DNA from 2 places in the Micromonospora sp. NPDC005291 genome. Region 2 is predicted to be linked to the other one. Evidence: riboswitches for the same ligand, from Rfam matches in the RefSeq annotation. Region 2 holds a riboswitch; the other holds the start of a gene.
The links. A riboswitch is a leader RNA that binds a small molecule or an ion and turns the genes downstream of it on or off. The one in region 2 is predicted to bind S-adenosylmethionine.

Region 1 (15,365 bases), on a different contig from region 2:
TCAGACCCGGCGGGCCGGCACGGCTTCGGCTCGGTGGAGCCGACCCGTACGACGATGGCCGGGCCGGGCGCCCCGCCGGACCCGGCACCCAGCGGCCGGACCTTCCCCGACGACGCCGAGATCGGCGAATCGACCCAGGACGCACTGCGCAGCCGGGGCCGACGCTCCTGACACCCCCGACCACCGCGCCGCGTGCGCGACCATCAACCGGTCGACGTAGCCGGGGCCGGAACCGCCCGATCGGCGATCATCGTCTCGGTGAGCAGTTGCGCCAGCCGGGTGGCGTCGCGTTGGGCCTGACCGGCGCAGCAGTTGTTGAACAGCACGTGCAGGTCGTCCGCCGGACCGGCGAACTCGGCCAGCAGCCCGGCCCAGTGCCGAAGCTCGTCCTCGGCGTACGCGTACCGGAACTTCTCCTGCTTGTCGCCGTCACGCCAGGCGTCGCTGTGGCCGTGGAAGCGGACGATCGCCGGCTCCGCCGTCATGGTCAGGATCGGTGGCACCGACGACGGATGCCCCTGCGGCATGTCGACGCAGACCAGTGACAGGTCGTGCGCGCGCAGCAGGTCCAGAGTGTCCGCTGCGGCCAGGCCGTCGAACCAGGACCCGTGCCGCAACTCCACCCCGACCCGCCAGGGACGGCAACGCTGCGCCAGCTCGACGATCCGGCGTTCGGCCGCGGCACCGCGTGCCAGCCAGGGCGGGAGCTGCAACAACACCGTGCCCAGCTTGCCGGCCCCCGCGATCGGGTCGAGGGCCGCGCGGAAACGGGCCCACAGCTCGTCGTACGCCGGCTCCGGCAGATCGCGGCGGCGGATCCGGCTCGGGCCGGCGGCCGGGCGCAGGTCCCGGGGAAGCGCGGCGACCGGCGTCGGATGACCGGTGAAGAGGCTGAACGCCTTGACGTCGAAGGTGAAGTCGTCCGGTGTGGCGTCGACCCAGCCCTGTGTGGTCTCCGGTGCGGGGATGGCGTAGTAGGACGTGTCCACCTCGACCAGCGGGAACCGGCCGGCGTAGAAACCCAGCCGACGGGCTGGCGTGTTGGCCGAGCGCGGGTACCACCCGGAGCGCAGCAACGACTGGTCCGCCCAGGACGACGTTCCCACCTTAATGACACCCATGTCATTCAGTGGACCGCCGTTGGCGAGGATCGGCAACCGCTGGCGACCCAACGCCGCCCTCGTGTGGAGCCCGGAAAGTGTCGGTGCCTCGTCCTACGGTGACACCGAGTGAATATCGAGGAAGGGCGGCACACCATGACCAGCACGGAGCAGCTCACCGGTGAGCGGGCCGACCTGCTGCAGGCGCTCCGCCAGCACCGGGGTTTCCTCCTGCGGACCGTCGACGGGCTCACCGACGAGCAGGCGGCCACCCGCAGCACTGTCAGTCAGCTCTGCCTCGGCGGTCTCGTCAAGCACGTGGCCGGCACCGAGCACCGCTGGATGCTCTTCGCCGTGGGCGGCGCGGAGGCCATGCACCGCGAGCCTCTCGACTGGGCCGATCAGTTCCGGATGGCGCCGGGCGAGACCCTCGCCGGGCTGATCGAGCGGTTCCAGGAGGTGGCCGACCAGACTGACGAGCTGGTCGCGACCCTCGACCTGGACGCGTCGCACCCGCTGCCGCAGGAGCCCTGGTTCGAGCCGGGGGCGAGTTGGACGGTCCGTCGGGTGCTACTGCACCTGATCGCCGAGACGTCCCAGCACGCCGGGCACGCCGACATCCTGCGGGAGTCGATCGACGGCGCCAAAACCATGGGCTGAGGCGGCCCAGCCTCCGCCGACGATCCCGCGCCGTCCACCCCGCCTGTCACCTCCGGTCCCCGGCGGGGCTGATGTGGCACCGCGCAGGTGGGCGGGGACGGGGTGGGGGTTCAGCGGAGGCGGCCGCGGGGTTCGTGGTAGGCGGTTCGGTCTCTCGCATAGGCGTCGGAGTTGCCCCAGCGGCCTGGGATGTCCAGCAGCTCCAGTCGACCGAAGCCCCGGGGCAGGGCCGGGTTCACCAGCAGGTTGTCGCCGGTGGGTCGCAGCCCCAGCGTGGTGCCCAGCAACATCAGCAGCGCCCCCGACGACCACGACTGGGGGCGACCGGCCGACGGCAACTGGACGGGATACTTCGTCAGGCTGCGGTCATAGCCGGCGACCAGCTCCGGCACTGCCCTACCGAGCGTCTGCGCCAGATCGAAGATACCGCCCGCGATCCGGGCCGCCTGCGTGTCCAGGCGGTAGTGGCGCAGCCCGGCGGCGATCAGGGCGTTGTCCGACGGCCACACCGCGCCCAGATGTGCGCCCATCGGGTTGTACGTACGCTGCCCGGCGGCGAAGGTGCGCACACCCCAGCCGCTGAACAATCGCGGTCCGACCAGGTGCTCGGCGACCGCTTCCGCGCGGTCGTCCGTGACGATACCGCTCCACAGCAGATGCCCGATGTTGGATGACAGCGCGTCGACCGGCTCGCCGTACGGGTCGAGCGCCAACGCGTAGTACTCCCGGTGTGGCAGCCAGAAGTCCCGGTTGAAGCGGTCCTTCAGCTCGGCCGCTTCCCGCTCCAACCGGTCGGCGTACGCGGGGTCGCCCCAGAACTCCCGGGCCAGCCGGGCACCGCGCCGTTTCGCGTCGTACGCGTAGCCCTGCAACTCGCAGGTGGCGCGTGGAAACGCGGGTTGCCGGCCGTGTGCGTCGGCGATCGCATCCGGGGTGTCCTTCCAGCACTGGTTGATCGTGCCGTCCCGCTCGTTCCGGCGCTGGTAGCGCACGTAGCCGTCACCGGTCAGGTCGCCGTACTCGTCGATCCAGTCCAACGCCATCCGAGCCGGGTGGCGCAGCTCGCGGACCAGGTCCGCGTCACCTGACCAGCGCTCGTACTCGTCGAGCAGGACGACGAAGAGGGGGGTGGTGTCGGCTGCGCCGTAGTACAGCGCGTTCGGCCGGTCGCCGAACGCGGCCGACTCGCCGTAGCGGAGCTGGGTCAGGATCTTGCCCGGCTCCTCGTCGTGCTGGTCGTCGAGCTGACCGCCCTGCAACATCGCCAGCATCCGCAGTGTCGCGGGGGCCAGCTCGGGGGTGAACGCCACCGTCTGCAGGCAGGTGATGATGCTGTCCCGCCCGCACAACGCCATCGCCCACGGCAGGCCACCGACCGGCACCCGCTCGCTGTGCGACAGCGGCATGTACCGCAGTGCCGCCAGGTCGGCCAGGCTGCCCCGATACGTCTCCTCCAGCCCGTTCCGCTCGGCCACCAGGTGCGGTGCCCGGTCCAGCCAGTCCGCCAGGTCCTCGCTCATTCCCGCGCGGACGGCCTGCTGGTGCGACTGCAGGCCGGCGCGCATGTCCCGGCCATCCTCGCCCCGAATGGTCATCGTCACGTGCAGGTCGGTCTCCCATTGCCCCTCGGGGGCGACCTGGATCCGGAACGTCATACCCCCCTCGTCCACCTCGACGGGAGCGTTGCTCTGCACCGTGGTCTCGCGCGCGAACCGCTCCCGCTCGTAGCGCAGCACGAGTTGGTGGCCCGCGGAGTCGGCGACGACCTCGACGGCTCGCCCGCTGCGCTGCCCAATCTCGGCGATGTCGGTGAAGTCGCTTCCCATCTCCATCCGCACGGTGAGCTCGGCGGGTTGCGACGAGTGGTTGAGCACGGTGATCTTCTCGTGGAAGCAGTCGTGGATCGAGCGGTGCCGGATGACCGACACATCGGCATCGACGTAGTGACTCGCCGCGCCCGGGACCAGAAAGAAGCGGGTCTCGAAGTACGTCATGTCGTCGCGGGAGAGCGCGTTGAGCCGTTCGCCGTCGACGCTGAGCACCCAGCGGGACAGGAAGCGGGTGTCGAACGCGAACAGACCGACCGGCGCCTTCGGATCGAATTCGATGTCACCCTGGGCGTCGCTGATCGCGAACGCGTTGCCGGCGATGACGTGTACCAGTTCCTGCCTCACGACCGCTCATCCCGACCGTCCACCGAAACCCGAGCGTCCACCGCGGCACGACCGTCCAGCGCGGCCCGAGCCAGCTCGCGCGGATGACGGGCGCCGGTCGGCCCGGGAAAGATCCGCCGCAGCAACATCAGCAGGCGCAGGTCGCCCTGGACGGTCAGCTCGTTGCGCAGCAGAGCGCTGGCCACGTGCATCTCGCCGCTCGCCATCTGGTCGTAGACCCTTCGGTCCGCGCGGACCATCAGCTCGGCGTCATCGTCGGAGCGGGTGACCCGGACGTGCTGGTCGGCGATGGTCAGGTACCAGTGGTCGGTGCAGCCGTCGCCGCGTACGTCCAGCCGCAGCGTGCCGGCCGTGGTCTCCGGCAGGTCGGGCCGCCGGCCGGGGTCCAACTGTTGCAGGTACTGCGCCACCGTCGTGCCCATCAGGTCCCCCTCCCCACGGCTCCTCGGAGGATCACCCACGCCGGGGTGAGCCCGGTTCACCCGGAACGGGTGAGCGAACCCAGCAGGGCGGGTTCACCTGGGCCGTTTGCTCAGCGGGGAGGTGGGGAGCCTGCGGTCAGGCCGAGAAGAATGGGAGAACCGGATGCGCGCGCTGCGATTGCGGGAGTGGAAGTCGGAACCAGAGTTGGTCGAGGTCCCCGATCCAACGCCCGGGCCGGGACAGGTGGTGGTACGGATCGGCGGTGCCGGCGCCTGCCATTCCGACCTGCACCTGATGGACGAGTTCGAGCCGGGCGCCATGCCCTGGAACCCGCCGTTCACCCTGGGTCACGAGAACGCCGGCTGGGTGCACGCCCTCGGCGACGGCGTGACCGGGCTGACGATCGGCCAGCCCGTCGCCGTCTTCGGACCGTGGGGCTGCGGCACCTGCGCCCGCTGCCGCGTCGGCGTCGACCCGTACTGCGAGAACCCGGCCGGCGCCCCGGTGCCGGGTGGGGGCGGCGGGCTCGGCCTGGACGGTGGCATGGCCGAGTACGAGCTTGTCCCCGACGCGCGACACATCGTGCCGTTGCCGGACGGGTTGGATCCGGTGGACGCGGCGCCGCTGACCGACGCCGGCCTGACCCCGTACCACGCGATCCGGCGGTCCTGGCCGAAGCTGCCGCCGGGCAGCACGGCCGTGGTGATCGGGGTCGGCGGGCTGGGACATGTGGGCGTTCAGATCCTCAAAGCCACCACGGCGGCCCGCATCATCGCCGTGGACACCCGCGCCGAGGCGCTGCGGCTGGCGCAGGAGTGCGGCGCCGACCAGACCGTCACCTCGGGCGCCGACGCCGCCGAGCAGATCCGGGAGGCCACCGGGGGCCGGGGTGCCGATGTGGTGCTCGACTTCGTGGGCGTGGACGCCACCCTGGCGCTCGGCGTGGCGGTGGCCCGCACCGTGGGCGACCTGACGATCGTGGGCATCGGCGGAGGCACAGTGGGGGTCTCGTTCTTCTCCGTGCCGTACGAGGTGAGCATCGCGACCACCTACTGGGGCAGCCGTCCCGAGCTGGTCGAGGTGCTGGAGCTGGGTGCCCGGGGTCTGGTCCGGCCGAAGACCACCACCTTCGCGCTGGACGACGCCCTCGACGCGTATCAGCAGATGCGCGACGGGACGCTGGAGGGCCGGGCCGTGATCGTGCCGTGAGCCCGGCGGACGCCGTCGGTCAGCCGGCCTCGATCAGACCGCGCACGTAGGCGGCCTGGCCCACGTGCTGCTGGTCGTCCTCGGCGATGCTGACGAGGCGCACGCCGAGGGTCACCGGCGGATCCCACGCCTCGTCGACCACGCGGTCCAGGTCCGCCGGTCGCAGGCCGGCCAGGAACGATCCGGTACGCGCCGCGACGGCCTCGTAGTAGTCGATCAGCGCCTGCGCGCTCTCCGGCCGTACCCCTGCGACCTGCGCCGGCGAGTGGCCGTAGCCGGTGTTGTCCGGGTCGTCGGTGAGCCCGAACCGACCCGCCCAGTCGCCGCTCACCCAGACCTGGTCGGCGTCGAGCAGGTCGGCGACGTGATGGTCCTGGACTCGGGTCAGGTGCCAGACCAGCCAGCCGACCGGGTTGGCGCCCGGGCCGGGTGCCCGGTGCAGCTGCTCCGGGGTGAGTCCGTCGACCGCCGCCCGGACGAGATCAGGCAGTCGGCCGTATGTCTCGGTCAACAGGTCACTCACGTCCACGGGTCACGCCTCCTGGTTGGTTTCCGATCAGGTACCGCCGACACGGGCGATCAAACCTCGGCCACTACGGTGATCAGGTGGTCGCGGCGTTGGAGCTGTATCTGGACCCGGACGCCACCCGGCGGATCCGGGTGCTCTGGGACGCGCTGGAGGCCGAGGGCGTGCAGAGCATGCGGTCGCTGTGGGAGCAGCGCCACCGGCCACACGTCTCGCTCGCGGTGGCGCCCCGTTTCAACCCCGAGCAGGTCGCCGAGGCACTGCGCGGGACCGTCGTGGCCGCCCCGCTGCGACTCGACTTCCAGCACGCCGGGCAGTTCGTCGGGCGGGTGCTCTGGCTCGGCCCGGCACCCACCCCGGAGCTGCTGACCCACCAACAGATGGTGTACGACCGGCTCGCCGCCGCCGGCATCCCCCTGGCCGAGCACTACCAGCCGGGCCGCTGGGTGCCGCACTGCACGCTCTCCATGCGGGTGCCGAACGCGCTGATGGCCGCCGCGGTGCGGCGCTGCCTCGAGGTGTTGCCGCTGGCCGCGACCGTGGTCGGCGCGGCGCTCACCGACCACGCGCGCGCTATCGCCCACCCGCTGCTCTGACCCGACCACATCGACCGGCACCCTAGAGGAAAATGTCCGGTTTGGCAGGCGACAGTCGGGAAACCGAAAACATGCGGTGGTGATGCGGCCTGGCGTGGGATGGTTCGACCTGGATGCCGTACCGGTGGTGACCTGCCCGAGCGCGGGTGACCCGGGCGGTGGCGCGGGCGCACCTCGTGCCGCCGAGGGCGGCCTCGACGAGAAGGGGCAGTGCCTATGCAGGCTCAGCGCAGGCCACCGCGCGCGGAGCGGAGCCAGACCCGGGACGACCGGACCGGCGGCGGCATGACCGGGGCGGCCACGCCACTGACGATCTGGGCGGCCGCCGTCCTGCTCGGCCGGATCGGTGCCGGCGACGACGACGTCGAGGACGAACGGCACATCCTGCGCGGCATCGAGTGATCCACCGCCGCGCGGTTCACAGCCAACCGCGCCGCTTGAAGATCACGTAGAGGGTGCCGCAGACCAGCAGCATCAACAGCAGCGCGAACAGGTAGCCGAAGCGCCAGTTCAACTCCGGCATGTGGACGAAGTTCATCCCGTAGACCGTGCCGATGAGCGTCGGAGCGAAGAGGATCGCCGCCCAGGACGAGACCTTCTTCAGCTCCTCGTTCTGCGCGTAGCTGGCTGCGGTGAGGCTGCGCATCTCCTCGTTCTGCTGCTGCGAGACCAGGGTGGCGTTGACGGTGAGGATGTTCTGCAACAGGTGCCGGAAACCGTCCACCCGCTCCACCACCTGGGTCAGGTGGTCGGTCACGTCACGCAGGTAGCGGCGCAGTTCCTCGTCGGTGCTGGCGCTGCCGGCGCCGTCGGCCAGCGCGCCGAGCACGATGAGCAGCGGGCGGGCGGCCCGCTGAAACTGGATGACCTCCCGGCTGAGGCCGTAGATTCGCCGGCTGGCATTCGGGTCACCGCCGAACACCTGGGTCTCAATCTCGTCGATGTCGTTCTCCAGCCCGGCCACCACCGGCGCGTACCCGTCGACAACCTCGTCGAGGATCGCGTACAGGACCGCCTCCGGACCCCGGGCGAGCATCTGCGCCTCGGTCTCCATCCGCCGCCGCACCGCGGCCAGGTCGGGGGCCTCACCGTGCCGGACGGTGACCACGAAGCCGGGCCCGATGAACAGGTGCAGCTCGGAGAACTCGACCTCCTCCCGCAGGTCGTCGTAGCGGGCGGCGCGCAGCACCACGAACAGCGTATGCCCGTACCGTTCCAGCTTGGGCCTCTGGTGGGCGTTGATCGCGTCCTCGACCGCCAGGTCGTGCAGGCGGAACTCCCGGGCCAGCGAGGTGATCTGGTCGATGTCGGGCCGGTACAACCCGATCCAGGCCATCGCGCCGTCCTGGTCCTGCAGGCAGCGGTACGTCTCGGCGAGGCCGGACGGTGAGGCGAACCGGTGCCCTCGGATGTAGACCGCGCTGTCCACCAGGCCGCCGGCGGGCGGAGTGGGTGACTCCGTCGGTGGCGGCACGCCAACCCTTGTCTCGTACTGGTCGAGTTGGCGACCGAAGCCACCACCCGGGCGGAACCGACGGCCGCCGACCATGACCCGCTCCCCCTTCCCGGGGCCGCCCGTCCGGCGGCCTCCCGGCCCACACGGGGGCAGGTCGAGGTGGACGCCGGGAGGCGCTGCTTCCCCCCTGCCTCCGGCCCGAAACCCCGACGCGCCGCTCGCCCGGACGCCCACAACGGGCGGGTTCCGCGCACCGGCGGACGGGTGCCGGCCCGCCGACGGATACTCGCGGTGACCATGGGCGGGACGACGGGGGTAGCGCCGATGGAGGTCGACAGGCGCGCCGGCCGGCGGACCGACCGGCTGCGGAGCTGGCTGCTCGACGACCGGTCGGAGCGACCCGTGCCGCAGGGCCTGCACGTCCGCCCCCGGGAGCAGCGGCACCACCCGTGGTGGAAGGTGATGTGCCTGACCGGCGTCGACTACTTCTCGACCCTCGGCTACCAGCCGGGCATCGCGGCGCTGGCCGCCGGGGCGCTGTCGCCGGTGGCCACCCTGGTGCTGGTGTTGGTGACGCTGCTGGGCGCGCTGCCGGTCTACCGCCGCGTGGCGGTCGAGAGCCCGCACGGTGAGGGTTCGATCGCGATGCTGGTACGCCTGCTGAGCTACTGGCCGGGCAAGCTGTTCGTGCTGGTGCTGCTCGGCTTCGCGGCCACCGACTTCATCATCACCATCACGCTGTCCGCGGCCGACGCGACCGCGCACCTCGACGAGAACCCGTTCTGGCCCAGCGGCCTCAAGGGCCACGAGGTCCTGCTCACGCTGCTGCTCGTGGCGCTGCTCGGCGCGGTGTTCCTCAAGGGATTCGGCGAGGCCATCGGGATCGCCGTCGTCCTGGTCGCGATCTATCTGACGCTGAACGCGGTGGTGATCGCCGACGCGCTGTGGCAGGTGGTGACCCATCCGAGCGCGGTCAGGGACTGGACCACCACGCTGACCACCGGGCACGGCGATCCCCTGATGGTGGTCGCGCTGTCCCTGCTGGTGTTCCCGAAGCTGGCGCTGGGCCTGTCCGGTTTCGAAACCGGGGTGGCGGTGATGCCACACATCCAGGGGGACCGTCAGGACTCGGAGGATCGGCCGCTGGGCCGGATCCGGGGCGCGCGTCGGCTGCTCACCACCGCCGCCGTCACCATGAGCGTCTTCCTGATCACCAGCAGCGTGACCACCACCGTGCTGATCCCACCCGAGGCGTTCCAGCCGGGCGGCCCGGCGAACGGTCGGGCCCTGTCCTTCCTGGCGCACCAGCACCTCGGTCAGGTGTTCGGCACCGTGTACGACCTGTCGACCATCGGAATCCTCTGGTTCGCCGGGGCGTCGGCGATGGCCGGTCTGCTCAATCTCGTACCCCGTTACCTGCCCCGCTACGGCATGGCGCCGACCTGGGCGCGGGCCATCCGGCCACTGGTGCTGGTGTTCACCACGGTGGCGTTCCTGATCACGGTCGTCTTCCGGGCGAGCGTCGACGCGCAGGGCGGCGCGTACGCCACCGGTGTTCTGGTGTTGATCACCTCGGCGGCGACGGCGGTGACCCTCGCGGCACGGCGGCGCGGGCAGCGCGGCCGCACGGTCGCGTTCGGGATCATCGCTGTGGTGTTCGTCTACACCACTGTGGCGAACGTGGTGGAACGTCCCGACGGTGTGAAGATCGCCGCCTGCTTCATCGGTGGGATGATCGTGGTGTCGGCGCTGTCGCGGGTGATGCGGGCCTTCGAGCTGCGGGTCGACCGGGTCGACTTCGACCCGGTCGCGACGGCGATCATCGCCGAGCGGAGCGAGCGTCGGATCCGCCTCATCGCGCACGAGCCGGAGCGGCGCGACCTCACCGAGTACCGCGACAAGCTCGCCCAGGCGGTGGCGGACAACGACTTCCCCGACGACAGCGACGTCATCTTCGTCGAGGTCCATGTCACCGACCCGTCGGACTTCGAGACCGGCCTGCTGGTGCGCGGCAGCGTGGCGCACGACCGCTTCCCGGTGCTCAGCCTTGCCAGCTCCTCGGTGCCGAACGCGCTGGCCGCCATGCTGCTGGAGATCCGCAACCGCAGCCGGCGGCGCCCACACATCTACTTCGAGTGGACCGAGGGCGGCCCGGCCCGCAACGTCCTGCGCTACCTGGCGTTCGGGCAGGGCGAGATCGCCTCGGTCACCCGGGAGATCCTGCGCCGCCAGGAGCCCGACCAGACGCGCCGCCCACACGTGCACGCCGGCTGACCTGCGGGCCACGCGTCGGGCGCGGACGGTGAGCGTGGTCATATCGACTGGACGAGCGGCTGGTTTCTGCTGCTAACCTCGGCGCAGGTCATGAGTGCCAGCGCGAAGCCCCGGCTTGCTGGCCGGCAACCCTCCTCCGCGGTGGGGTGCCCCGGGTGAAGACCAGGCACCGGCACGACGTCGGTGCAAGCGTGGCCTGGCACCCAGGTCAGCACAGACCCGGGAGAGCCATGCGCATCCTCAGCACCGCCCCACCGACCGACGTCGCGGAATTCCCCGCCGGTTGGCCTTCGCCCGCACTGACCCGGCGACGGCACGTGGACATGATGCGAATGTGCAGCGCCGCCTGTCGTCGCGGCACCGCGCACTAGCGCACCCCTCTTCCCGAACCCTCCCCAGCGGTACGCCCATCGGGCGCACCGTCGGCGGCGCACGCCCGTGCGCGCCGAGACAACCCTTTCGGAGACACCCGTGCGATTCCTTCCTGCCCTGACCCGCGCCGCCGCCCTGGGCGCGGCCACGATCCTGGCCGCCACCGCGCTCACCGCCTGCGGCGGGGACAGCTCGTCCGACGCCACCGCCAACCCGTACGGCCTGTCCCAGCCGGGCGTGCTGCGCGCCGGCACGCTGACCGACGCACCGCCGAACGTGTACCTCAAGGACGGCACGTTCACCGGCTTCGACAACGACCTGCTGACCGCGGTGGCCGGGAAGCTCGGCCTGAAGGTCGAGTTCGTCGGCACCGACTTCTCCGCGCTGCTCTCCCAGGTCAACAACCGCAAGTTCGACGTTGGCAGCTCCTCGATCACCATCACGGAGGCGCGGAAGAAGACCGTCGACTTCGGCAACGGCTACGACTTCGGCTACTTCGGCCTGGACGTCCCGGCCGGCTCGCCGATCACCGACTTCGACCAGCTCGCCGGCAAGCGGGTCGTGGTGGTGCAGGGCACCGTCCAGGACGACTACGCCACGGGCAAGCAGCTCGACCCGGTGCGGGTGCCGGACTACAACGGCGCGATCAACCAGCTCAAGGCCGGCACGGCCGACGCGTGGATCGCTCCGGCGGAGATCGGTGAGAAATCGGCCGCCGACAGCAAGGGCAAGATCACCGTGGCGGCCAAGCAGCTCAGCCCGACACCGACCGCGTACGCCGTCGCCAAGGGAAGCGACAAGCTGCGTGCGGCGCTGAACAAGGGCCTCGACGAGGTCATCGCGGACGGCACCTGGAGCCGGTTGCAGGCGCAGTACTACCCGGGCCGGCCGGTTCCGGAGGACTTCAAGCCGGGCAGCGGAACGGTGGCCGTGCCGTCAGCGTCCGCGTCGACCGTGCCGTCGGCGTCCGCGTCGACCGTGTCCTGAGGCGTACCCGGTGACGAGCGAGCAGGGCGGTAGGAGAGGCGACCGATGGATCCGTTGAGCACCATGTGGGAGACCTTCTTCGACTGGGACGCGATGCGCGAGGCGCTGCCCGAGATGCTGACCGTCGGGTTGCCCAACACGCTGATCCTGGCGGTCTCCGCCGCCCTGCTCGGCTCGGTGCTGGGCCTGCTGCTCGCCGTCGCGGGCATCTCCCGCAGCCGGTGGCTGCGCTGGCCGGCGCGGGTCTACACCGACGTGTTCCGAGGGCTACCGGCCGCGGCGACGATCCTGCTGATCGGCGTCGGGCTGGCCCCACTGGGCATGCGGGTCTGGGGACCGGACCCCTACCCGCTGGGGATTCTGGCGCTGTCGCTCATCGCGGCGGCGTACATCGGGGAGATCTTCCGCTCCGGCATCCAGTCGGTGGAGGCCGCCCAGTTGGAGGGCGCCCGTGCTCTCGGTTTCTCCTGGGCCGACGCGATGCGGCTGGTGATCATTCCGCAGGGCATCCGGCGGGTGCTGCCGGCCTGGGTGAACCAGCTCATCGCGCTGATCAAGGACTCCAGCCTGGTCTACTTCCTCGGCCTGGTGGCCAGCCAGCGGGAGCTGTTCCGGATCGGGCAGGACTACGCGGCCACCACCGGCAACGAGTCCGCGCTGCTGCTGGCCGGCCTCTTCTACCTGGCGCTGACGGTCCCGCTGACGCACGTCGTCAACTGGATCGACCGGCGGCTGCGCAACGGTCGGCCGGCTAGCGCGCCGACGGACGAGGACGACGACACCTCGTCGGCGCTGCCCGCCGCGACGGAAGGGAACCGATGATGACCACCGCCACGACCACCTCGGTCAGCCTCGACGTCCGCGACGTACACCTCGCCTTCGGGCCCAACCGGGTGCTGCGCGGCGTCGACCTCACGGTGCCGCGCGGCGCGACGGCCTGCGTGATCGGCCCGTCCGGGTCGGGCAAGTCCACCCTCCTGCGCACCATCAACCGGCTGATCGAGCCGGACCGCGGCGACGTGCTGCTGGACGGGCGCAGCGTGCTGGGCGACGACCCGGACGCGCTGCGGCAGCGGGTGGGGATGGTCTTCCAGCAGTTCAACCTCTTCCCGCACATGAGCGTGCTGCGCAACGTCACCCTCGCGCTGCGCCGGCTCCGCAAGCTCGGCGAGGACGAGGCGGAATCCGTCGCCCGGGCCCAACTGGAGCTGGTGGGGCTGGCCGGAAAGGCCGGCTCCCGGCCCGCGCAGCTCTCCGGCGGTCAGCAGCAGCGGGTGGCGATCGCCCGGGCGCTGGCGCTGCGGCCCGAGGTGATGCTCTTCGACGAGGCGACCTCGGCGCTCGACCCGGAGCTGGTCAAGGGCGTGCTCGGGGTGATGGCCGACCTGTCCGCGGCAGGTATGACCATGGTGGTGGTCACCCACGAGATGGGCTTCGCCCGCCAGGTCGCCGACACCGTCGCCTTCATGGACCGGGGCGTGGTGCTGGAGGCCGGCCCACCCGAGGCGATCTTCGAGCGGGCCGAGCAGCCTCGGCTTCGCCGGTTCCTCGCCCAGGTGCTCTGAGCCGCGCCGGCAGGAAGGCCGCTGACGATCAGTCGTTGGGCCCGCGTCCCAGCAGCCGGATCTCCTCGTTGTCCAGAGCCTCCTGGACCTCCTGCAGCACGAGGTCGTCGATCTCCCGGTTGTCCCGCAGGCGGGTGACCTCGCGCCGTTTGTGGGCGAGCACCCTGAGGCGCAGTTGGCGTTCCAGGCGGCGTTCCTCGCCGGTACACCCGCTGCTCTCGTTGACGTCCTCCAGGTGCCTCTGGTATTCGGCGCGCAGCCGACGCACCGACTCCTCCTGGGCACCGAGCTCGGCGGCGACCTGGGGCAGAACGGCCAGGCCCGCCTCGGTGGCCTGCCGCCGAGCATGCCGGGTTTCGTCGATGCGTTCCGGGTCGCCGACCAGCCCTGCCCAGCGCACCACCAGCGGCAGGGTGGTGCCCTGGATGAGCATGATCAGAACGATCACCAGCGCGGTGACGAAGATGATCAGGTCGCGTTCGACCACCGGTCGACCGGCGACCGTCACCGTCGGGACGGCCAGGGCGGCGGCGAGCGACACGGCCCCCCGGAAACCGGACCAGCCGGCGACGGTCCCCACCCGCCAGCTCGAGGGACCTCCGCCGTCGTCCACCATCCGGCGGCGCAGCCTCGCCGATTCCGCCGTCAGGTAGATGAAGAGCAGCCGGGTGGCGACGACGACCAGGGTGACCACCAGCACGATCACCAGAGCCCGCCGCGGCGAGGTGCTCGTGACGCCCCGCACCGCCCGGGGTATCTGCGTACCGAGCAGAACGAACAGCCCGCCGTTGATCAGGAACGTGGACAGGTCCCAGAACGCGTACGCCAGCACCCGGGACCGGGCGCGGATCACCCGTGGGCCGGCGTAGGCCAGCACCAGGCCGGCGACCACCACCGCCAGCACACCGCTGGCGTGCACCGAGTCGGCGAGAAGGAAGGCGCCGAACGGTGTCAGCACACTCAGCGCGCCCTCGCGCAGCGGATCGTCGAGCCGCTTGCGGATCAGCACCACGGCGCCCCCCACCAGCAGGCCGGCGAGCACGCCGCCGACGCTGGCTCCGACGAACTCCTCGCCGATGCCCAGCACGCCCGGCTCCGCACTCCCGGTGAGCAGGCCCACGGCCACCGCGAAGACCACCAGGGCCGTACCGTCGTTGATCAAGCTCTCGGCGTGCAGGGTGGTGAGGAGCTTCCGGGGCAGCCGTTTGGCGAGACCGGTGACCGCGGCGGCGTCGGTCGGCGCGAGGACCGCGCCGAGCACCCAGGCGGCGGCGGGGTTCACCCCGAACGCCTGTGCGGTGAACGACACCGTGACCATGGTGAGCACCACCAACACCACGGCGAGCAGCCCGATCACCGGCAGGTTGGCCCGGATCTCGCGCAGGCTGATGGTGAGGCTCTCCCGGTACAGGATCGCCGGCAGGAAGATCAGCAGCACCAGGTCCGGTTCCAGGGTCAGCTCGGACAGCGGCGGCGTCAGCCCGAGCAGCACCCCGAACGCGATGAGCAGGACCGGCGGGGCGACCCGGTACCGACCGCCGAGGGTGGTGCCGACCAGGACGGTGACGCCCAGCACCACGATCAGGACGAGCCCCTCCACGGCGTACCCCCTCGATCGTCCGCCGACGGTGACACGCACGCCGGTGGTTCAATCTGACCGCACCCGCCGGTTGGTTCCGACGGAAACCGGCAAGTCGCCGTGGGCAGCGGTGGCGGTCAGGGCGAGGCGGCTGCGGCGCGGGCCCGGGCGGTGACCGCGCGGGCCGCATGGCGGTGCCCGGCCGCTTCCTCGTCGCGGCCCAGAGCGTCGGCCAGGTCGGCGAGGTGCCCGGCCACCGGGCCGACGGTGAACACCCCGCTGCCGGCGGCCAGTTCGTCGGCGGCCGGCAGCAACTCGGCGTAGACCCGTTCCATCGTGACCCGGTCGCCGAGGGCGCGCGCCGCCCGGCCGACGAGGCAGAGCCGCGCCTCCCGCAGCAGATCGTGCGGCCCGTCCGGAAGAGTCCGCAGGGCGGCTGCGGCA
Region 2 (15,365 bases):
GCGTACGCGTACGCCAGCGCTTCCAGCGCCCGGTCCAACGCGTGCGCGCCGCCGGCCTGGAAGGCCATCACGAACGCCTGCCCACTGGTGAACTGCACCGCGTTGGCCAACTCGAAGATGTGCTTGTGCAGCCGGTCGAGGATCTCCAGGCAGACGCCCACCCGGGCCTGCGGGCCGGCGTCGCGCCACGCCGGCAGGGCGGCCGAAGCAGCGCTGACCAGCTCGTCGGTGCCGGCGTGCGGGTAACGCACGGCCAACTCCACCCCGAACGGGCTCGTCTCGGTGGCGACCCGAACGCCGGTGCCCGGCTGGTCGAGCGGGAAGTCGCCACCGAGGTACGCCTCGAAGGCAGCCTTACCGTCGGCGGCGGCGGTCTCGCCGTACACCCGGGGGCTGGGGGACTCGGGATAGGCGGACCAGTAGCCCCGCTCCGTGATCGCGGTCAGCGCACGGATGAGGGTGTCGGCGTGCCTGTCGTACAGGGGCTGCGTGGTCTCCGTCATGCCCGCCATCATGCCTGAGTGCCGGCCGCGAGCAGTAGCGCCGATTCCCTTCAGAGGGTGAGCTGCCAGTTGTTCCAGGCATCCACCGGGCGGAAGCCGAGCTGCTCGTTGATCGCCACCATGTAGCTGTTGCCGGCCGCGTTGAAGGTGTCGATGACGCGGACCGCCGGCTCGTGGGTCAGCAGGTGGTGCAGATTCTCCGCCTTGGCGATGAGACCGAGCCGGTGCCCACGGTGGGCCGGGTCGACGATGGTGATCTGCTGGAAGGCGTGCCAGTCGAAGGAGGCGCTCACGTCCAGCACGGTCCAGGCGACCAGCCGCCCGGACGCGTCGTGGCGCATCCCGAGGTGGTAGCGCCGCCGACCCTGGGCGTCCAGGGCGCGCTCGGTGCCACGGATGCGCTCGGCGTCCACCTGCTCCGGGTCCCACTGCACGTCACCCATGGGCGCGTCCATGAGCAGCCGGCCGTCCAGGTAGGCGATGTCCGCCACGTACTCCTGCGGGGTGGAGCCCTGCCAGCAGACCGACTGATAGCCCTCGGCTCGCGGCCGGGCCTCGGCCAGCGCCGCGCGCAGGGCGACCCGGTCGATCGCGCCGACGTCGAGGCGGCGACGCACCTCGGGCAGCGCCGACTGGGCGCCGGTGGTGGCGGCGAACGCGTCTCCCGCCGCTGATCGCGCCGGCCCGTCCGGCAGCGCGGAGACGGTCATCGCGACGACCCGCTTGCGGCCGTGCTCGCGGAGCAGGCGTACCCCGTACTCGTGCAGTGCGCGACCGACGCCACGGCGCCGCAGCTCGGGATGCACCGTCAGCCCGGCGGTGGCGTTGTCGGTGTTGTCGAGCTGCGGCAGGTCCAGCTGGAGGTAGCCGGCCGGCGCGCCGTCCAGCCGGACCAGCGCCCACAGCGACTCGGTGCCGGGCATCGGCGTGTGGAACAGCGCGTCGAAGCGGCGTCGGCAGAACGGTCGGAAGCCCGGCAGGTCAACCTCGGTGGCCGCCGCGCCGATCCGGTACGCCTCGTCGACCGAAGCCCGGTCGGCGCCGTCGAACGACGCGATCGTGATGCTCATGCCGCTGAGCGTGCGCCCTGGAAAAGCGATCAGGCCAGCGAATATTCGCTGGCCTGATCGAACGTGGTCGGGAGGGACACTCGCACAACGCCTCCGGCGTTGGGTCGCAAGAACTTCAAAAGTCTTCGGCGAAATGCCCTCCCGCACGGAGCATCTTGCGCCGTCCGGTTCCTGCCGTCAAGTCCGTAGCGGCGGGTTTTCCACACTCACCGCGAAAACCCAGTTACCCGGCGGATCCACCCGCTCCCCCATCCCGCCCGGGCGCGTATCCACTTCATATCGCCGATGTTGCGGTTTCCAGGCCATCGGATAGCGCCATGTCGGCGATACGGAGTCGATCACACCCGCACGGAGCCGGCGGAGCGGACGTCAGCCGAGGAGGCCGGCGTCGCGGGCGGCGCGCAGCGAGGGCTTGATGTGGTGGGTCGGGCCGACCTGGCCGGCTACCGCGTCGATGGTCTTCAGTCCCTCGCCGGTGTTGAACACGACGGTCTCCGCCGTCGGATCGAGCCGACCGGACTCGACCAGCTTGCGCAGCACCGCCACGGTGACCCCGCCAGCGGTCTCGGCGAAGACGCCGGTGGTGCGGGCCAGATCGCGGATGCCGGCGCGGATCTCGTCGTCGTCGGCGTACTCCATCCAGCCGCCGGTGCGGCGGACCGCTTCCAGGGCGTAGAGGCCGGCGGCCGGGTCGCCGATGTTGAGTGACTTGGCGATGCCGGTGGGCTTGACCGGGGTGATCGTGTCGGTGTCGGCGTGCAGGGCGGTGGCGATCGGGTTGCAACCTGCCGACTGGGCACCGAAGACCTTCCAGCCGCCGGCCGGCGCCTCGACCAGGCCGATCTCGACCAGCTCGGAGAACGCCTTGTCAATCTTGGTGAGCAGCTCACCGCTGGCCATCGGGATGACCACCTGTGCGGGGATCCGCCAGCCGAGCTGCTCGGCCACCTCGTAGCCGAGCGTCTTGGAGCCCTCCGCGTAGTACGGCCGGACGTTGACGTTGACGAACGCGGTGTCCTCGAATTCGTCGGTCTCCACCAGCTCGCCGCAGAGTCGGTTCACGTCGTCGTACGAGCCGTCGATGGCGACCAGCTCACCGCCATAGACGGCCGTGGTGATCACCTTGCCCTGTTCCAGGTCGCTGGGGATGAAGACCACTGAGGGCACCCCGGCGCGGGCGGCGTGTGCGGCCACCGAGTTGGCCAGGTTGCCGGTCGACGCGCAGGCGAACCGGGCGAAGCCGAGCGCCTTCGCGGCGGTGAGCGCCACCGAGACGACCCGGTCCTTGAACGAGTGGGTGGGGTTGGCGCTGTCGTCCTTGACCCAGAGCGGCGCGGTGATGCCCAGCTCGGCGGCGAGGTGCGGGGCCGCCACCAGCGGGGTGAGCCCCGGGTTGAGGGTGACCCGGGTGGCCGGGTCCTGGCCGGCCGGCAGCAGCGCGGCGTACCGCCAGATGTTGTTCGGGCCGGCCTCGATCTGCTCCCGGGTGACGGCGGCCAGTGCGGCGGCGTCGTAGTCGACCTCCAGCGGGCCGAAACACTCGTAACAGGCGTGCTGGGCGGCCAGCGGATAGCGGGCCGAGCAGGCACGGCAGACCAGGGCGCGAGCGGGGCTGGAGGAGGTGTCGATGCCGGAGGCGGCGAGCGTCGACGTCATGTCGAGAGTCCTCTCATCTTTCCCCGCATCGCACGGTGCGGCGGGGACGGAATTGGCACCTGCCCCGCGGGTCGCTCAGCGGTGAGCGCGCGGGGTGGTTGCCGGGGCGTCGTCGGGCCGTATCCCTCAGCCCCTCTGGATGAGGTATTCAGTTGTGCCGTCGAGTCTAGGCACCGTGGGCGGCGACCTCCACCGCAGATCCCAGTGCGTGGGTCAGCGGATGCTCACCGCCGCCGGGTCGATCACCGCGATCGGGTCCGTGACCGCCGTCGTCCGGGGCAGCGGCGAAGGCCGAGGCCGGGTCCGCATGGCGAGGTTCGCGGCGACCAGGGCGGCGATGGTGATCGCGGCGCCGACCAGCTCGACCGGCTCCGGCCGGTAGCCCCGGGTGATCTGCACCACGAAGGTGGTCACCGGGACCAGGTTCATGAACAGGGCGGCATTGGCGGAACCGAGCCGCTGCACGCCGGTGTTCCAGGCCAGCACCGCGATCACGGCGCCACCGATCGTGGCGTACGCCACCTGTGGGGCGACCGCCACGACGTCGCCGACGGCCGGCGCGTGCTGCCGCCCGACGGCGTCGGCGACGATGCTCGCGGCCAGCATGGCGGCCGTGCCGGCGAGCGCGGTCAGAGTGGTGAAGCGCAACGGCGACCACTCGCCGAAGCGGCTGGCGCCGTGGGTGTAAATGCCCCAGCCGACCACCGCGCCGATCATCATCACGCCGCCGAGGCCGAACTGGCCGAGTCCGGCCAGACTTCCGCGGGTGATCACCAGGCCGACGCCGAGGAGCGCCACCAGCGAGAGGGCCAGTAGGAGGGGCTTCGGGCGTACGCCGTCGCGGGCCCAGCGGACCAGTTGGGTGATCACCGGGGTGGTGGCCACGAAGAGGGCGATCTGCTGCGGGGCGGCATGTGCGAGCGCCAGGCTGGTGAGCAGGTTGAAGCCGGCGAAGCCGACCACCCCGAGCACCACCACTTCGACCCCCCGGCCGCCGAGCTGTAGCGCGGCCGAGCCTTCGCGGAGCAGCAGGATGGCGACCAGGATGAGGACGGCCAGCAGGTAACGGATGGTGGTCAGGTTGAGCGGATCGACCCGGGTCAGCGCACTGGCCAGGATCGGGAACATCACGCCCCAGCCGAGCACGGCGAGCAGCGGATAGGCGGCGGCACGGGATCGCAAGGCCAGCTCCAATGTTCGAGTATTGTCGAACCAACGGACCGACCATAGGGTCTTGTTCGACGATCGTCGAACAACGGTTACACTGGTCACATGGAGCTGCACGAACCCGACCTGAAAGACATACCGGTCACTACCGTGCTGGCCGCACTCGCCGACGACGTGCGGCTACAGATCGTCCGGGCGCTCGCCCAGGGCGGTGAGTCCGCCTGCAGCACCTTCGAGTTCGGAGTCTCCAAGGCGACCCGCAGTCACCACCTCAAGGTGCTGCGCGAGGCCGGCCTGACCCGTACCCGGGCCGCCGGCACCAGCCGCCTGGTGCGGCTCCGCCGCGACGAGCTGGACAAGCTCTACCCCGGCCTCCTAGACGCGGTACTCAGCACGCCCTGAGCGGACGCGCCGCCGGAACCGCCTCGTCGAGGCTCCGGCGACGCGCGGTGCGCGTGCGGTCAGACGGATACCGGGCTGGGCTCGGCCACCGAAGCCGATGGAGCGCCGGCACGACGCCGGGCGAGCAGCGTGTCGAGCGCCCAGTTACCCGGACCGAGCACCGCGACCAGCAGGAACGACCAGCAGAAGAGCGCTGCCAGCTCACCCCCGTTGCGCAGCGGCAGCAGGCCGTCCGGCTGGTGCACCACGAAATAGGCGTACGCCATCGAGCCCGACGCGAGAAGCGCGGCGGGCCGGGTGAAGAGCCCGGCCAGCACGAGCACGCCGCAGATCAGTTGGATCAGCGCGGCCCACCAGCCCGGCCAGGCGCCGAAGGGTATTGCCGTGCCGGTCATCGGGTTGCCGCCGAACAACCCGAAGATCGAGGACAGTCCGTGCAACGTGAACAGCAGGCCGGTCACGATGCGGAACAGGGACAGGGTCGGCCCGCCGAGCCGAGAGACGTTCATGGGCACCTCCATTGAAGAGAATGAATCTGCTCAATGATGAGGTATTGAAGTCGATGAGTTTAATGTTTCCTTGTTGCTGGGATAGTCCATGATCGGGACCATGCAGGGGGTGGGTGGCACCAACCCGGCCTGAGCGCCGCACCGGTCACCGACGCGCCGGACGCTCGACCTGTCCACGCAGCCTGTAGAGCTGCCCCAGATGTGGGGCGAGCTACGGCTCCGACCACTCGGCGGTGCCCGACGGAAGCGGCGACAGGCCCACCTCCCGGCGATGTCGCAGCCGATTCAGCCCCAAAGGCGCACGAGGAGGCCCGTCAGGTCGGCGGCGAGAGACACCCGCGGCGGGGGCAGTTGAGCCGGTCCATACATGGGGCAGCTCTACACGCCCCGACCGACGGATGGCAGGTCGACACACGGGGGCACGGCGACGGCCGTGTTCCAGTAGGCCAGTTGGTTGTCCGGCTCAGGCATGGGCGAGGATCGGTGCATGATCTTCCACGGCACCGCAGCATGGCGAGGGATCAGCGCGACGGTCGCGACGGCTCTCATGCTCGGCGCCTGCACTGCCGCCGACCATCGGGGCCAGGCCGGGGACGGCCCGAGCCGCCCGCCGACCGCGCCCACCACGGAGGCAAGCCCATCGGGGAGCGCCGAGTGCCCGGCCTCCGGCGTCCAGATCCGGTCGACGGGCGGGGACGCCGCGATGGGCCTGCGCGCCCTCGGCCTGGAGTTGGTCAACTGCGGCGACAGCCCCTACCAGCTCAACGGGTACCCGGTGCTGCACGTGTTCGACGAGCAGCGCGAGCCGATCATGCTGCGCGTGGTCAATGGCGCCAAGGAGATCACCTCGGGCTTCGACCAGCCGCCCCGGAAGGTCACCCTCGCCCCCCAGGAGCGGGCCACCGCCGTGGTGCTCTGGCGCAACCTGGTCACCGATTCGACCGTGGTGGCCACCAACGGGGAGTACCTGACGGTCGCCCCCGCTGCTGGGCAGCCGGCCGAAGAGGTCGACCCCGACGGGCCGGTCGACCTGGGCAACACCGGCCGGATCGGCGTCAGCGCCTGGAAGAAGGCCGACCCGTCCACGCCGGCACCGACGCGACCGGCCCCGCCGCCGGCGCCGAGCGCGGTGCCATCGTCGGTGAGCCCACCCGACAGCCGGCTATGACGTGATGTCCTTGCGGGTGAAGCGCCAGAACGCCAAGCCCCAGAACAGCGTCGCGTAGCTGATCGCCGAGATGCAGCCGCGTACCACGTCGTCGGTCTGCACCGGGGTGGAGAGCAACCCCAGCCAGGCGGTGCTGAAGTGGGTGGGCAGGAAGTCGCGCACCGCCCCCAGGGCGGTGATCTGGTCCAGGATGCTGGACAGGATCCAGAGCAGCACCGCGCCGCCGACCGCGCCCAACGCGGCGTCCGTGATCACCGACAGCAGGAACGCCAGCCCGGCCACCACCAGCAGTACGACGGCCAGGTAGCCGAGCACGGCCAGCAACCGGAGCAGCCCCTCGGTGGGTTCCAACTCGGCGGCGACCGTGCTGCGCAGCGGTGACCACCCGTAGCGCAGGGTGCCGGCCAACAGCGCGGTGCCGGCCAGCAGAAGCAGAGCCAGTCCCGAGTACGCGAGCGCGACCACCAGCTTCACCGTCAACAACCGGGCCCGGGGCACCGGGATCGCGAGCAGGTAACGCAGGCTGCCCCAGCTCGCCTCGCTGGCCACCGTGTCGCCGCAGAACAGCGCGACGACCACCACCAGCAGGAACGACGCCGAGACGAAGATCGAGAACAGGGTGAAGTTGAGCCCGCCCGAGGTGGCCAGGTCGACCAGGCTGGAGAACTCGTTGCGACCGTTGTCGTCGTCGCCGCCCGAATCGAACTGGAACGCGATCAGGATGATCAGCGGCAGCAGCACCATGAAGCCGAGCGCCAGCTGGGTCCTCCGCCGGGACGCCTGCCGACGGAACTCCGCCGCGAACGGCATGGTCGCCGACGGCCGGTAGCCCCGGGCCGCACCGGCCGGGTCGGTGACGCCCAGCGGCGTGTCGACGGAAGAGCCAGCCATCACCGGTCACCGCTTCCCCGAGAGTTCTCGCCCACCAGGGCGAGGAACGCGTCCTCCAGGCGCCGTCGGGGCACCACCCGGTCCACCCCGATGCCGGCACGCACCAGCTCGGCGACCACCTCGCTGCGGGCCGTGCCGTTGGTGTCGACCACCAGCTGGCCGTCGCTCTCCGGCAACACGCGGACCCCGTGCAGTTGCTCCAGCACCGCCCGCGCCGCCACCGGGTCGGTGACGTCGAAGAGCACACTCGGCGACTCGCCCACGATCTCCTCCACCGGCCCGGACGCCACGATCCGGCCCTTGTTCACCACCACCGCATGCGTGCACGTCTGCTCCACCTCGGCCAGCAGGTGGCTGGAGACCAGCACCGCCCGGCCGTCCGTGGCGTACCGCTGAAGCACCCGGCGCATCTCGGCGATCTGCGGCGGGTCGAGCCCGTCGGTCGGCTCGTCCAGCACCAGCAGCTCGGGGAGGCCGAGCATGGCCTGGGCGATCGCCAGCCGCTGACGCATCCCGTGGCTGTAGTTCTTGATTTTCCGGTGTACGGAGTCGCCCAGCCCGGCGATCTCCAGCGCCTCGTCGAAGTGCGCGTCCTCCGCCGGCCGCCCGGTGGCCTGCCAGTACGCCTTCAGGTTGTCCAACCCGGACAGGTACGGCAGGAAACCGGGCCCCTCCACCAGCGCGCCGATCCGGGACAGCACCGGCGAGCCGGGCACCAGCCGGCGACCGAAGACGTAGATCTCCCCGGCGGTCGGCTGGGTCAGGCCCATCAGCACCCGCAGTGTGGTGGTCTTACCGGCGCCGTTCGGCCCGAGCAGACCCACCACCTGACCCGGGTGCACCTCGAAGTCGACGTTCGACACCGCGACGAAGCCGTCCGCGTACTCCTTGCGTAGTGAGCGCACGGCCAGCGGGGTGTCCGCGTACTCCGGATGCACCGACCGGTCCTGGCGGCGGTGCCGGCGGCGGACCACGGCCACGACCACGACGAGGCCGATCGCGATGGCGGCGAGCAGACCGGCGAGCACCCAGCGCCAGATCGTCGCCGCGGTCGGGATCGGCTCGCCGCTGACCGTGGGCAGAGTGACCGCGCCGTCCGCCGCCACCGTGTAGACGGTCGGTTCGGCAGGCGTGGTGTACGCCTGGTCGGAGCTGGCCACCACCAGGCGCAGCCGGTGGCCGGCCTCCACCCGGCGGACGATCCCGGGCAGCGTCACGGTGACCGGGCGGGCGTCCTGCACCCGCTGCGGCAGGCCGGTGAGGCGAACCGGGGCGACCAGTCCGCTCGGCAGGGTGGCCGCGCCGTCCTTGTCGACGTCGTAGAGCTTGACGAAGAGCACCGCCTCACCGGTCGGCGACGCGGCGCGCAGGGTGACGGTAGGCGCACCGGCGACGTCCACCGCCTCGGTCAGCGGCGCCGACTCGAACCGGGCGTGTTGGCCGGGCACGTCGCCAGCCACGCCGTCCAGCAGCGAGGCGAGCCCGCCGGCGAACGGGATCGAGGAGATGGCGGCCGGGTTGCCGTTCGGCGGGTTCGCGATCGACTGGGCCGGGCCGGCGACCGCTACCTCCCGGCGGGCGTCGCCGGTCAGGCCCGGGTAGTCGGCGCGGCGGAAGCCGGTGGCGACGAGACCCCGGTCGAGCGCGTCGAAGCCGGCGATCCGCGACCAGGTGAAGTCGTCGCCGGGCGCGTCGCCCGCACCCTTGACGTAGTGGTCGAGCCACTGGACGGTCAGGAACTTCACCCGGTCCGAGTCTGAACGGGGGCCGGCACCGCCGTCGTGCCCGCCGGTGAACCAGGCGACCTTCACCGGGGTGCCGGCGGCGGCGATGCCCTTCGCGTTGGCGTCGGCCTCACCGAGGGGGAAGAGCGTGTCCGCCTCGCCCTGCACCAGCAGGGTGGGTGCCGTGATCTTGTTCAGCACGCCTGCCGGGCTGGAGCGACGCAGCAGGTCCACGGCGGCCTGATCGGCCTGCCCGGTGGTGGCGATCCGCAGGTACGCGGCGCACACGTCGGCGGCGAAGCGACCGCAGGACGGGTCGGCCGCACCGGCCGGGGCGCCACCGGGACCGGTGCCCGGGCCCGCCCCCGGCTCCGGGCTGGGCGGGCCGGCCGACGCCGGTGCGCCCTCCGGCTGGGCGGCGGTCCCACCGGAGAGCCCGGCCGGGCCGGAACCCACGTTGCCGCCGCCACCGAAGAAGAGGCCAGCCCAGCCCTTCTTGAACACACCCTCGGTCGGCGCTCCGCCGGTGCTCTCGGGGAGGAAGGCCCGGGACAGGTCATTCCAGGTGATCATGGGGACGATCGCGTCCACCCGGGGGTCCTGGGCTGCCAGCAGCAGGGCCAGCCCACCGCCGTACGAGCCACCGACCACACCGACCTTCGGGTCACCGGCGGCGTCGGTGCGCACCTCGGGCCGGGCGGCCAGCCAGTCCAGCAGCCGCTCGGCGTCGCGCACCTCGTAGTCCGGGCTGTCCAGGTGGATCTCGCCGCCGCTGCGGCCGAAGCCCCGCGCGGTCCAGGTCAGCACCGCGTAGCCGCGCCCGGCGAACTCCTCCGCGTCGGAGCGCACCGACTCCTTCGTGCCGCCGAACCCGTGTGCCAACAGCACTGCCGGCACCTTCCGGCCGGACGAGGCGTCGTCCGGCAGGTAGAAGGTCGTGTCCAGGTCCACCGGCTGGTCGCCGGACGGTCCGGAGCGGACGGTGAGCATCGCGTTCTCAGTGCGTACGCCCGGTCCCTGTGGCCACACCGCCCAGGTCACGGCTGCGGCCAACAGCACGACGACCGCCGCTGCGGCGGTCGCGCGGCGGCGGGTGGGCAGGGCACGCCGGAACCACGCGGCCGGCGACGGCGATGTCATGCGGCACACGGTACGGCCCACAGCCTGAGCGTTGGCTGAGATCCGCCGTACGTCCGTCCGGTTGCCCCGATCGGTGACGGGTGGGGTTCGAGCGCGCATCGTCTGGCGCGGCCCAGTGAGTTGAGTTCGGATTCCGTGAATTCCGATCTTCGTCGGATATCCACCTCGATCCCTCCATGTCACACCCACGGATGAAACAGAGCGTGCCGGAAACAAGGACGAATGGTGACATCGCGCGAAGTGACGCGAACCTGACTCATCGACCAAGGCCTGACCCGTGGGGGTTTCGATTAGTTTTCCGGTCCGGTGCACGGGACTTGTCGGCTTACCCGACACCGCGCCGATCCGCGCCCCACGCCGGAGGAGAAACACACATGACAGTCCCCGCGCCGCGGGCCCGTCGACGGCCGTCCACCCTGGGCCGACTGCTGCCCCTGCTGCTCGTCGGGGCACTACTGGCACCGGTGGGTCTGCTCTTCACGTCCACCTGGCGGCAAACCACCCACGACCGGGACCTGGCCGCCCGGGAACGGCTCGGCGTGCAGTACCTGAGCGCTCTGGCCCCGGTCACCGATGCCCTCGTGGAGGCCCAGGCCGCCGCGGTCAACGGCCGCCCCGCCTCATCCGAGGCGCTGAACCGGGCGATCGAGGACGCCGCCGCGGTGGACGCGCGAATCGGTGTCGAACTGCTCAGCCAGGAACGCTGGGCCGGAGTACGAGCCAAGCTGGAGGCGCTGGGCGACCGCAGCCCCGCCGACCCGGAGTCCGCCTTCACGGCCTACAGCGAGGTCACCGACCTGCTGCTGGACCTGCACCGCAAGGTTCGAGAAAGCTCCGGGCTGGTACGCGACCCCGCAGCCGACTCCTTCTTCCTTCAGGACAGCGCCGGCCAGGAGTTGCCCGAGGCGGTGGTGGCCGCCAGCCGGCTGGCCGATCTGGCCACGCTGGTCTCCCGCCGGCCGGCTGCCGAGCAACCCCGTGGCCTGATCGAGCTGACTGCCCTGCGGGTGAGCGCCCTGGCACCCGCCAACGACCTCGTCGACAACCTGCGCTCCGCCGTGGACGGCTCGGAGAGCACCGATCTCGGCGCCAACGTGCTCACCCCGCTGGACAACTACCAACGCTCGGTGGAGGCCCTGGCCGCGTACTCCGCCCCGGCCAACGGCACGGGGGTGGTGGACCCGGGCAAGTTGGGCGCCGCCGGGATCAACACGCACCGCGCAGCCCGCCAACTTCAGCCGGTCATCCTCGCGGAGCTGGACGCCCTGCTGGTCGAGCGCGTCGACGAGCTCGGCCGGGACCGCTGGCTGACCATCGGCGCGGGGATGATCGCCGGGCTGCTGCTGAGCTGGCTCGCCGCGCTGCTGATCACCGCCGGACGCCGGGCCCGGCACCGGGCCGCCATGGCCGCGACCCACGCGGAGAGCCCCGACACCCCGTCGCAGGGCGACCCCTGGCAACCGGCGGCGGGCGACCCGCGAGGGCTGCAACCGGCCGGCGCGGTCGGCGACCTGGAGGCCACACGGTGGGGGGCATTCGATGCTGCTCGGTAGGCTCCGCATCCGCGGAAAGCTCGCGCTGCTCGTGGTGATCCCACTGCTCAGCATGGTCGGTCTGGCCGTGCCCGTGGTGCTTGACCGGGTGGCCGCCGCACAGCGGGCCGGCGACACCGCCGACCGGGTACGGCTCGCCAGCCTGGTCGGCAGCCTGGTCCAGGACCTCCAGCAGGAACGCATCCTCTCGGTCGGCTACCTGCTCGGCAGGGTCGACCGTAGCGAGCTGGTCCGCAAGTCCGCCGATGTCGACGATCGGGTGGCCGACCTGCGGGCCGGGGGGAGCGACGCGCTGACCGACCGGGTCGACCGCGCCCTGAACGGGGTGTCCAGCCTCATCGACCTGCGGACGGCCGTGCTGGCCCGGGTGGCGAACCCGGGCCAGGTGATGGACGCTTTCGGCCCGGTCAACATGGGGTTGATCGAGTCGTTGCAGCTGGTGTTCGGTGTGGACACCGACACGTTGCCGGGCCGTCAGGTGCTCGCCCTCGACGGGCTGCTCCGCGCCGACGAGGGCCTGGGCGCCTGCGCCACCCTGAGCGTGCTGGTCAAGGCGATCGGCAGCCCGGACACCACCGCCGGGTACGTGGCGTGCATCGCGGCCCTCCAGGTGGACAGTAGGCGCTTCCGTAGCCTGATCACGCCCGAGCAGCTCAAGGTGGCCCAGCTCAACGACGCGGCCGTGGCCGCGCGTACCAGCGCCGACTTCCTGGTCACCAGCGCCAGGGACCCGGCCAGCGCGGTCCGCGAGGTGCCGCTGGACGCGCTCTTCCCGGCCGTCCGCACGATGATCCGACTCGGTCAGTTCGTGGAGAAGAAGCTGGTCGCCGACGTGCTCACCGAGGTGACCGCCGAGCAGCGGCGCGCGCTGACCGCCGCGTACCTGGTCGGTGCCGCGGCGGCGCTGATCCTGGCGCTGGTGGTGCTGCTCAGCGCGGCGGTCGCGCGGACGGTGGCCCGGCCGCTGACCCGCCTCACCCGCTCGGCCGACCGGGTCGCCCGCGTCGCGGAGGCGGAGCTGGTCCGGGTCACCGACGACGAGGCGGAGAGCCATCAACCGGTCCGACTGGAGCCGGTGGACATCCGGGCCAACGACGAGATCGGCGACCTGGCCCGAGCCTTCGACCGGGTGCAGAGCACCGCGGCGCGGCTGGTCGAACGGCAGGTCGCCGGGCGACGCAACGTGGCACAGATGTTCGGCCACGTCGGGCGGCGCACCCAGAACCTGGTGGGCCGGCAGATCGCGCTGATCGACCGGCTGGAGCAGCAGGAGGCCGACCCGGGCCGGCTGGAGCACCTGTACCGGCTCGACCACATCTCCAGCCGGTTGCGGCGCAACGCCGGCAGCCTGGTGGTGCTCTCCGGCTCGGCTGGGGCCGACCCGCACACCGCGCCGGTACCGCTGGCCGACGTGGTCCGGTTGGCGCTCGGCGAGATCGAGGACTACACCCGGGTGGAGGTGCGGGTGCCGGCGGGCATCTCGGCCGCGCCAGCGGTGGTCGGCGACCTCATCCTTGCGCTGGCCGAGCTGATGGAGAACGCCACCGTCTTCTCCCCGCCCCACACCCGGGTGCTGGTGGCCGCCGAGGCGTCCGGCCTCGGCGCGCGGATCACCGTGGTGGACCACGGCATCGGGATGGGCGAGCAACGACTGACCGAGGAGAACGCCCGGTTCGCCCGCCGGGAGCGGCTCGACCTGACACCGACCGAGGTGCTCGGTCTCTTCGTGGTGGGCCGGTTGGCCCGCCGTCACGGCTGGGAGGTGGGCCTGGCCGCCACCGCCGGCGGTGGGGTGACCGCCCACCTGGAGATCCCATCGGCGTCACTGGTGCTGCGCCGCGCCGACCCGGCCGGAGCCGCCGTGGCCCGTGCCACGGTGCCGGAACGAGACCGGCGTACGACGGCACTCAACCCCGACCATGGCGCGCGGGCCCTCACGGCGGCCGTCGCCGCGCCCGCCCGCTTCGACTCGGACCTGCTCAGCCGGGCCACCCGCAGCCTGGGGGCCGGGCCGTCCTGGAACGCGTTCGGTGGCGGCCAGCCGGAGCAGGCCGTTCCCACACCACCGGACCCGGAACCGTCGGGCACGCCAGCCACGCCGGGCAAGCCGGCCATGCCGCGGGTCCGACAGCGGGTGCCCGGGGCCAGCCTGCACGCCACCGCCGCACCGACCCGGCCGGTGGACGCCACCGGCGCGGACCCGGCCGCTGCCCGCGCGCTGGTTGAGGCGTTCCAGGCCGGCGTACGGCGGGCCGAACTTCAGGTCGCACCGGGCCGCGATGGCAGGTCGATGGGGACGGCCACCGACCCGGCGGCCGATGTCGGGTCGGCCGTGGTGGACCCGAGCGTGACCGCCGACCTGCCGCCCACGCCGCGGGGCACCGGCCCCGCGGTGGCCGGTGCCGGCGACCCGGCCGAGGTCGCACCGAGTGAGCCCCGGCTGAGCCGACGGGTACCGGGGGCGAACCTCACCGTCGTACCGGCCTGCCAGCCGCTCAGTACACACCTCGGTGACCCGGCCGAGGTCCGCAATCTCATCAACGAGTTCGAGGCGGGCGTCGCCCGCGCTCTCCGCGAAGTCAGCCCAGACCGCCGGAACGAAGAAGGATCATCACGGTGACCAGCCCCTTCCTGCACGACAACGTCGAACACCAGAGCCAGTCCGGCGCAAGCGGGGACCTCAGCCCGGAGGCCCGCACGTTCAACTGGCTGCTGGACTCCTTCACCTCCAGCACCGCCGGGGTCCTGGAAGCGATCGCGGTCTCGTCGGACGGCCTGCTGATGGCCATGTCGGCGATCAAGGACCGGTCCAACGCGGAGCGGTTGGCCGCCGTGGTCTCGGGGATGACCAGCCTCGCTGGTGGGGCGGCCAGTTGGTACGCGCTCGGCGGCCTGAACCGGGTGATCGTCGACATGGCCGACGGCTACCTGCTGATCAGCGCGATCAGCAGCGGTTCCGTGCTCGGGGTGGTCGCCGACCGGTCGGCCAACCTGGGCACCGTCGCGTACGAGATGACGCTCTTCGCCGGGCGGGCCGGTGGCGCCCTGACCCCGCGGCTGATCGTCGAGTTGAAGAACGCCGTCCAGCAGTGACCCCCGACGTCGCCGGCGAGGATCCGGACCCGGAACCCACGGTCCGGATCCGCCCGTACCTGCGCACGCCACCCCCGACCGGGGACGGCACGGCGGCACCGGGGCTGCCCGAGCCCGAACCGGACGGTGCTCGGCCGGCCGGTCCCCGTCCGTTCGTGCTCACCTCCGGTCGGGTGGCGGGTGCCGACCCGGCGATCGGGCTGGAGACACAGGTGACGTCCCGCGCGGAGAGCGGCTGGTGGAGCGGCCCGCCCGGCGCCCTGCTGGCACCGGAATTCCAGGCGATCATCGCGCTCTGCGCCGAGCCGATCTCGGTGGCCGAGATCTCGGCCCGGACCCGGCTGCAATTCGGCGTGACCCGGGTCCTGGTCGGTGACCTACGGGCCGCCGGACACCTGGACGTGCACGTGACCGACACCGACGACGCCTTCAACCCCGACCTCATCCTGCGAGTGATTGATGGACTTCGTGCGATCTCCTGAAGGGCCG

Region 1: linked by a shared signal. The riboswitch ahead of ABZT18_RS09280 (ABC transporter substrate-binding protein) and the one ahead of thrC (threonine synthase) in region 2 are both predicted to bind S-adenosylmethionine.

What each region holds. Positions count from the first base shown of each region.
Region 1 is NZ_JBEXGR010000005.1:119,018-134,382, reverse strand. It holds gene ABZT18_RS09335 (hypothetical protein) at 1-171, shown strand, start outside; gene ABZT18_RS09330 (DUF72 domain-containing protein) at 204-1,121, opposite strand; gene ABZT18_RS09325 (DinB family protein) at 1,230-1,760, shown strand; gene ABZT18_RS09320 (glycogen debranching N-terminal domain-containing protein) at 1,871-3,934, opposite strand; gene ABZT18_RS09315 (SCP2 sterol-binding domain-containing protein) at 3,931-4,356, opposite strand; gene ABZT18_RS09310 (NAD(P)-dependent alcohol dehydrogenase) at 4,520-5,566, shown strand; gene ABZT18_RS09305 (DinB family protein) at 5,586-6,095, opposite strand; gene ABZT18_RS09300 (2'-5' RNA ligase family protein) at 6,173-6,688, shown strand; gene ABZT18_RS09295 (hypothetical protein) at 6,899-7,090, shown strand; gene corA (magnesium/cobalt transporter CorA) at 7,107-8,237, opposite strand; gene ABZT18_RS09285 (amino acid transporter) at 8,469-10,418, shown strand; SAM riboswitch class IV at 10,505-10,616, shown strand; gene ABZT18_RS09280 (ABC transporter substrate-binding protein) at 10,890-11,777, shown strand; gene ABZT18_RS09275 (amino acid ABC transporter permease) at 11,823-12,599, shown strand; gene ABZT18_RS09270 (amino acid ABC transporter ATP-binding protein) at 12,596-13,342, shown strand; gene ABZT18_RS09265 (Na+/H+ antiporter) at 13,371-14,942, opposite strand; gene ABZT18_RS09260 (BTAD domain-containing putative transcriptional regulator) at 15,059-15,365, opposite strand, start outside.
Region 2 is NZ_JBEXGR010000007.1:98,767-114,131, reverse strand. It holds gene paaN (phenylacetic acid degradation protein PaaN) at 1-503, opposite strand, end outside; gene ABZT18_RS12810 (GNAT family N-acetyltransferase) at 554-1,573, opposite strand; gene thrC (threonine synthase) at 1,943-3,229, opposite strand; SAM riboswitch class I at 3,240-3,375, opposite strand; gene ABZT18_RS12800 (DMT family transporter) at 3,443-4,423, opposite strand; gene ABZT18_RS12795 (metalloregulator ArsR/SmtB family transcription factor) at 4,502-4,798, shown strand; gene ABZT18_RS12790 (DoxX family protein) at 4,858-5,307, opposite strand; gene ABZT18_RS12785 (DUF4232 domain-containing protein) at 5,795-6,475, shown strand; gene ABZT18_RS12780 (ABC transporter permease subunit) at 6,470-7,366, opposite strand; gene ABZT18_RS12775 (alpha/beta fold hydrolase) at 7,366-10,230, opposite strand; gene ABZT18_RS12770 (hypothetical protein) at 10,605-11,783, shown strand; gene ABZT18_RS12765 (nitrate- and nitrite sensing domain-containing protein) at 11,770-14,403, shown strand; gene ABZT18_RS12760 (roadblock/LC7 domain-containing protein) at 14,400-14,876, shown strand; gene ABZT18_RS12755 (DUF742 domain-containing protein) at 14,873-15,358, shown strand; gene ABZT18_RS12750 (ATP/GTP-binding protein) at 15,336-15,365, shown strand, end outside.